Regions from separate parts of the Paenibacillus sp. cl141a genome, predicted to be linked through region 1. Evidence: riboswitches for the same ligand, from Rfam matches in the RefSeq annotation. Region 1 holds a riboswitch; the other holds the start of a gene.
What was found. Region 1 has a riboswitch for FMN ahead of BMX45_RS16555 (DMT family transporter). Riboswitches for the same ligand answer to the same signal wherever they lie in the genome.
Positions count from the first base shown of each region.

Region 2: another riboswitch for FMN. It lies ahead of ribD (bifunctional diaminohydroxyphosphoribosylaminopyrimidine deaminase/5-amino-6-(5-phosphoribosylamino)uracil reductase RibD); the one in region 1 lies ahead of BMX45_RS16555 (DMT family transporter).

Region 1 covers NZ_FNZO01000005.1:259,108-262,674, forward strand. The annotation lists gene BMX45_RS16545 (DUF4179 domain-containing protein) at 1-123, opposite strand, end outside; gene BMX45_RS16550 (RNA polymerase sigma factor) at 185-727, opposite strand; gene BMX45_RS16555 (DMT family transporter) at 941-1,912, opposite strand; FMN riboswitch at 2,055-2,221, opposite strand; gene BMX45_RS32150 (hypothetical protein) at 2,456-2,584, opposite strand; gene BMX45_RS16560 (ATP-grasp domain-containing protein) at 2,635-3,567, opposite strand, start outside.
Region 2 covers NZ_FNZO01000006.1:199,545-203,111, forward strand. The annotation lists gene ribE (riboflavin synthase) at 1-41, opposite strand, end outside; gene ribD (bifunctional diaminohydroxyphosphoribosylaminopyrimidine deaminase/5-amino-6-(5-phosphoribosylamino)uracil reductase RibD) at 65-1,165, opposite strand; FMN riboswitch at 1,434-1,617, opposite strand; gene BMX45_RS18415 (acyl-CoA thioesterase) at 1,818-2,219, shown strand; gene BMX45_RS18420 (peptidylprolyl isomerase) at 2,295-2,726, opposite strand; gene lysA (diaminopimelate decarboxylase) at 2,925-3,567, opposite strand, start outside.

The sequences.
Region 1 (3,567 bases):
AATCCGTTCCATACTGATCTGCTGCGTCAACTCGCGTTCCTCTTCCTCCGTAAGGAGGAGGTTGTCCAGCTCCTGATTGTCGATATTGGCCATGATATCTACAATTCGCCGCTTCACTTGCATCCATCCCCTTTCGCAATCGATTTGAAGCTTCACTCCTATAGACACGGTCTTTATAGAAATCCTACGGATTCTCGGTTTCATAATGTATGCGCAATTTGTCCCTTGCCCGGCGGATCCGGGCGGTGACGGCTTTCTCCTGCATATTCAGCCGGCTTGCAATATCGCGGACTTTCTCTAAATAAAAGTACCTGCGGATGAATATTTCGCGATCCGGTTCGCCCATCCCCTGTACCATGCCGCTTATCGTTTCCTTCTCCTGCCGTAGAATAGCCAGTGCCTCCGCAGAGGGACAAGAAACGGCGTCATCTTCCAATTCGGATTCAATGACCCGCTGCCTCTTTCGCAATGCATTCAAGGTATGATTCCGCGCGGCTATCGCCAGAAAAGGCTTGAGACTATCTCCCCGCAGCATGATTTTTGTCCCGTCTGTCCACAGCTTGACCAGCACGTCCCCGGTGATCTCCTCCACATCGAAGGAATTAAACCGTCCTCCTGCCACCTTAGCAACCACCGCGGCTATGTAGCGTGAATAGCGGTCAACCAATGTTTCAAAACATCGCGGATCTTTCCTCGCCAGCCCATCCAGCAATGTCCGATCCTCCATGGGATCCTCCCCCTCTTTTATAATCTTCTCTGTTGGTAGAACGAAGCCACAAATCCCGTGCTACTATATAAGACACCTTTAATTCCGGAAACCCTACACATCTTTTGAAAAAATAATCGTTTCGCCATGCAAACCGATTGGAGTAGCTTGGCTTGGAGTAACGGCAAAAAAAGCCGACCCCATCGGATCGGCTTTTTCTACAAACGTATGATTTTATTGCAATTGCGGAGAAGCCTCGGATTGCTGTCTCGATATAATGAACAGCACGATCCAAATCAGCAGGAATCCTAGGAGCTGAGGCCCTGTCACGATTTGCTGGAATACAATCCAGTTGATGAGCACGCCCACCATGGGAAAACTCAATTCAGCCAGCGTTGCGACAGAGGCTTTGGTCGTGGTCAGCCCTTTATAGTACACCAGCAAGCTCAGCAGACCCGGCAGCAGTGCCTGACCGATCAGGTTCAGCGATACCAAGGCAAAGGCGCCTGTGCCCCATGCCGGCATATTCCAAGCTGCCCCTTCGCTCCAAGTAATGACGGTCAGGAGCGGCAGCGCGAGCACAAAACGAAGCGAGGTTACCGTCTCGTACTTCAGTTTGCCTACCATCAAGCGTCCCATGACCGTTGAGCCGCCCCATAAGGCTGCTGCGCCTAAGGACAGGAGGCTGCCGACTTGAACAAACTCGTTCCAATGGCCGATCGGCAGGGTTAAGCCGAAGGTGAGCAAATACGTGCCTGCCAAAGCGATGATAAGCAGGATTCCAAAATGGCGCGGAAGCTTCTCTTTCAGAAGCAGGCTAGCCAGAATGATGGCAAACAGCGGCTGCAGCTTCTGCAGCAGCAGGACGGCATTCAGATTGCCGCTCGACAGCCCCATCGTGAACAATACGGTAGCCAATGCCGAACCGCCCCAGGATATAAACAGCAGCGCGCCGACATGATTCCAGCCCAGGCTCTTAAGTTCCTCCCGGTTCTTCCACAATACAGGAATCGCAATCAAGGAAATAATGATATGTTCAAGCAAAACGATCTGAGCCGAAGTCAGATTCTTGAGCAGAATGACCCGAAATAACGGGTCAACGCCCCACAGGGCGGCCCCCAAAACAACGAGCCAGAACCCTCCTTTAAAACGTCGACTTGCCTGTGTGTCGGAACCATAAGGTTTCACCTTGATCCCGGTATTCATATTACTCATCTTGCCCTCTCCTGTCTTGAATACGGAGGTCTTACTAGCAGAAAGCCCCCGTCATCGGCATGGCCGACGTATACGGGGGCTGATCAAATAAGCCTGCGCCGAATGGAATATTCGCATTCACGGCAAACTCATCTTTGATCTTCTCCCATCCGGACTTTACCGTCGGCCTTGGAATTGCACCAAGTCAGTCGCTGCATTCATGTTGGATACAGAACGCAGCGAGTCGCGGGCTTGGGTTCGTTCGCGGAGGAACGAACCATCACCGCCGGTCAGGAATTTCACCTTACCCCGAAGATCCATATTCATGTTTTATTTTGGTCATGCCATCAAACTGATTAACCGATAATTCCGATTTGTTTGGTTGATATATTGAAATTATAACATGAATCCTTTCATGTAAATACATCTATTTTCAAAATAAATGAAATTTGACTTGAATACAATGAAAAATCTCACCTTCAACCAAGACTTACTGAGAATTATACAGCAAGTATCGATTTGTTACCAGTATGATTTTTTACCATCTTCACGCGTTTATCTCGAATACCTTCTGTCTTGAACAGCAGCCGCTCCTGCCTGGAGATTCAGCAAATCCAACGCTTTCTCCGTATTAAGGTACTCGATTCGATACGCATAAGGCCACATCCTTATCCGCTTATTCATTCTTATCGGAACCTGGGCACTTCTCCTTAACTCAGGTTAGCATTAACCATTCACCGCAGCACGAGCTCCCGCTTCAAATACTCCGAGAGCGTTCTGGCGATCTCTTTCATGCCGGATACATCCGCAAGCGCTTCAGCATCGGGATTGTAGTTCGTATTGGTGTTCACGTCATACGTATAGGTCTTGCCAGCCGAATCGGTAATAAATTCAATTCCCGCAAAGCTGATGCCATTCTGCTGCAGAAACGCCTCGTACTTGGCAATGAGCGGGCTGTCGAATCCGTTAATGACTTCGAACTTCGGCCGTATAACCGCTTCCTCGCCGACAGGACAGAATTGGTCGCTAATCTGGCAAGCATCGGCCGGACACAATTGGAATCCTTCGGAAGTGTCTACCCGAACCGCATAATAGAATTTGCCGTCGATGAATTCGCAGCGGGTAATAAACTGATCTTCGTTCTTGATGTATTGCTGGATTAAGGTTACGCCGTCCACAGATTCCTCGAAGCCCGGTCCGTTTACATAGGTCTCCAGGCTCTCTAAACTATCAAACAAGTAGACGCCAAGCCCTTTGCCGGCACGGTTATGTTTCGTAATAAAGGAGCGGTAAGGAAATTCCCTCGCCGCTTGAATGACTGCTTCCTTCCCTACTGCGGCCACCGTAGCCGGGGTCTCGATGCCGAATTTTTGCAGCTCCAGATACTGCTTGATTTTGTTGATCTCCAGCTCCAGGGCCCGGCTGTTATTCAGGACCGTACGCCCGTTATGCTCCAGCCATGCCAGCACGTTCGAAGTATATTCCGCCGCATAGCGATGGTTACGGGAATGGGAGGATGCACTCATCCGGTTATAAAAGACGCCTGTCGGCGGCAGCTGGCCCAAATCGAGCGTTCCCTCGTGCAGATGCCAGAACTCATGCGGAACCCCCTGCTCTTCCAGCGCGTGGCGGAGCGGCACGATCCAGCTCTCGTTCTCATGTATAAT
Region 2 (3,567 bases), on a different contig from region 1:
CGCCGCATCTCGCCGATCTCCTCGACCAATCCAGTAAACACAGGCTTCCCTCCTTTCTCGCTCCTTATTTCCAGACCGGAATGCCGGTGACGTAGATATTGTCGCCGAGTCTTTCGGTCTCAAGTCCTGTCAGCGTAATCGCTTGGTTCATCTGTTCATAACCGCTGAACATGTAATTTCCCGGGGCATCATATCCGCCGATGATTTTGGGGGCGATAAACTGGATGAGCCGGTCCACCAGCTCCTGCTCCAACATCGAGCCATTAAGCGTACCGCCGCCTTCCAGCAAAATCGAGGCGATCCCCTTTTGTCCCAGCTGCAGCAGCGCTCCCTTCAGATCCACCCGCGGTCCAGGTCCGCAGGGGATGACCTGAACACCAAGCTCTTCCAACTCGGTCCGCTTCGTGTCATCGGCCTGCTCCGTCGTCAAGATCCAGGTGGGCGCTAACCCGTCTGACACGACATGGCTGTCGAGCGGTATCCTCAGGCTCGAATCCACGATGATCCTGACCGGGTCCAGCCCCTCAACGCCAAGCCGGGTCGTCAGGCTTGGGTTATCCGCGATTACCGTAGACACGCCGACCATGATGCCTTGATGCCGATGGCGCAGCGTATGCACAAGCTCCCGGGATTTTTCATTGGAGATCCACTTGCTGTCCCCGGTTTTCGAAGCGATCTTGCCGTCCAGCGTGCTCGCCGTCTTTAACGTGACGAAAGGCCGGCCCGTCGTAATGAATTTTATAAAGGCTTCGTTCAGGCGAAGAGCGCGATCTTTAAGGATACCCGTTTCAACCTCGATTCCCGCTGCGCGCAGCATCTGAATCCCTCTGCCCGCCACGAGGGGATTCGGGTCCTCGCAGGCCACAACCACCCGCCGAACGCCCTCGGCGATAAGCCTCTCGCTGCAAGGCGGCGTAGCGCCGTAGTGACTGCAGGGCTCCAATGTCACGTACACGGTACTGCCTGCCGCTTTCGGCCCGGCCATATTCAAGGCATGAACCTCGGCATGCGGCATTCCCCGTTCCAGATGCGTGCCCACCCCGGCGAGAGCGCCATCCTTAACAACGACGCAGCCGACTACCGGGTTGATCCCGGTTTGGCCCTGCGCACGTTCAGCCAGATCCAGCGCAAGTGACATATAGAATTCATCGTTGACGATATCCATGCTAAACATGCCCCTTTCCCAACGTTCATACAAAAAAGCCCTGCCAAAGATTCCGAAGAATCCTTAACAGGGCTTGATGGAAGTTAATCATTGACATGATAAATAACCGTCATGAATGCAGATTTCGCGTATAACAAGCGACCCAAATCCGTAACAGGCGACACCAAATAAATCGCCGTCACAGCTTTGAATTGCATGTGAAAACCTGCACATAACGCATGTCACGCTGTGCGCAAAGACACAATAACATGTGCTGCTTATGTGTCTCTCACTCCTTCTCCCATCCAGACTATACTGTCGGTCCCGGATTTGCACCAGGTCCACCGCATACGATGTGTAACGTCACAATCATATCCGGGTCACGGACTAAGACGCAGCACTCTGCTTCGATAAGCTCAATAACTGCGTTCATCACCGCCGGTAGGGAATTTCACCCTGCCCCGAAGGATTAAACCTATGAAATTGTTTGATCTTATGAAGAATCTTATCACCCCCTTTTGAAAATTGCAAGAAAAAACAACTAACTTTTTTAAAGCGCATAACTTTAATGCTGTTATTAGCATGGATTTTTGAAGGAGATTGCTTCCCGAAGGGAGAACAGTTAAATAAGGTAGCAAGGAGATAAGTAGCAGTTGAAAAGGAGCGAGCCACGATGAAAACTTCGCTGGACATTATCGTCCGTCCCACGGAGATCGACGTCAACGGACATGTAAACAATGCAAAATACCTCGAATACCTGGAGTGGGGCCGGGAGGAATGGTACGAAGCGGGAGATCTGCGGTATGATGTGCTGAAACGGCTCGGGGTCCAGACCGTCACCGTCAATATCAATATCAATTACCGCAAGGAGTGCGGCCAAGGCGAACGGCTGATCGTCGTGACGGAACCCGAGTCCATCGGCCGCACGAGTTACGTCATGGCCCAGCGGATATACAACGAACATTATGAGCTGTGCGCGGATGCCATCGTTACCAGCGTGGCGATGGATGTAAACTCGCGTAAAAGCCGGCCCGTCCCCGAAGAACTTCGCCGATTGTTCCCGGCCCCTGCTTAATCCGCCCTTTGCGGCGGCCATAAAAAACAGGCTCACCCCTGAGGGTGAGCCTGTTTTTGCATGATGCTGAATTTATTATGCTTCGTACACTTCTACTTTTTCCATTTTGTCGCGGCCTTTGAATGCATCTACGTATTCCATGCCTTCAACGACTTTGCCGAATACGGTATGTTGTCCGTCCAAATGCGGCTGCGGCTCGTAGCACACGTAGAACTGGCTTCCGCCGGTGTTCCGGCCGGCATGCGCCATGGCCAAGCTTCCGCGCTCGTGCTTGTTAGGATTGATCTCGCAATTAATGGTATAACCCGGTCCGCCGGTTCCTGTTCCTTGCGGACATCCGCCTTGAGCAACGAATCCAGGAATTACGCGGTGAAATACCAGACCGTTATAGAAGCCGGAGTTGGCCAATTTCTCAAAATTAGCCACCGTATTCGGTGCATCGTTCTCGAACAGGTCAAGCACAACCTCTTTGCCGTTTTCCAATGTGATCTTCGCTTTTTTTGCCATATGTGTCTATCTCCTTCCGTTATCTCAAACGCTTTTATCGATTTTTTACAATGCAAGTTATAGTTTACTATGAATTGAGCCTCGAAGCAAAACGAACTTGTCCCCTCCCTCGCGATGATATCCGACGGAAGGCAGGACGAAGAGCCCTGACCGCAGCCGGAGGCTTTGGCGGGCCCTTCCTATCCAGACATTGACGTCTTATGAACTCGTAACGGTTTCTTTTGTCACACCCGCCGGCACGACATCGTTGCTGATGATATCGGCAAGCGATTCGCGGCGAACGACCAGATTGCTTTGCCCATCCTTCACGAATACGACCGCAGGTTTGCGGATCCGGTTGTAATTGCTGGCCATGGAATAGTTGTATGCGCCCGTGCAGGACACCGCCAGCAGATCGCCCGTTTCCACCTTCGGAAGCTCCAAGTCCCAAATCAGCATGTCTCCGCTCTCGCAGCATTTGCCGGCAATGGATACCGTTTCTTCCGGCTCTTCCTTAGCCCGGTTTGCAAGCAGCGCTTCGTATTTCGATTCGTAGAGCGCCGGACGCGGATTGTCCGTCATGCCGCCGTCGACGGCAACATATTTGCGCACCCCCGGAATATCCTTGCTGGTTCCCACCGTGTAGAGCGTGGTACCTGCGTCACCGACGATGCTCCGACCCGGTTCCACCCAAATTTCAGGAAGCTCGGAACCAAGGCCCGCAAAATGGTTCTTTACCGCATCCGTAATCGCTTTTACATACTGGGATACTTGAAGAGGCGTATCTCCATCCACGTAGCGGATACCGAATCCGCCTCCCAGGTTCACGACCTTGAACACAACGCCCAGGCCTTCTTTTACG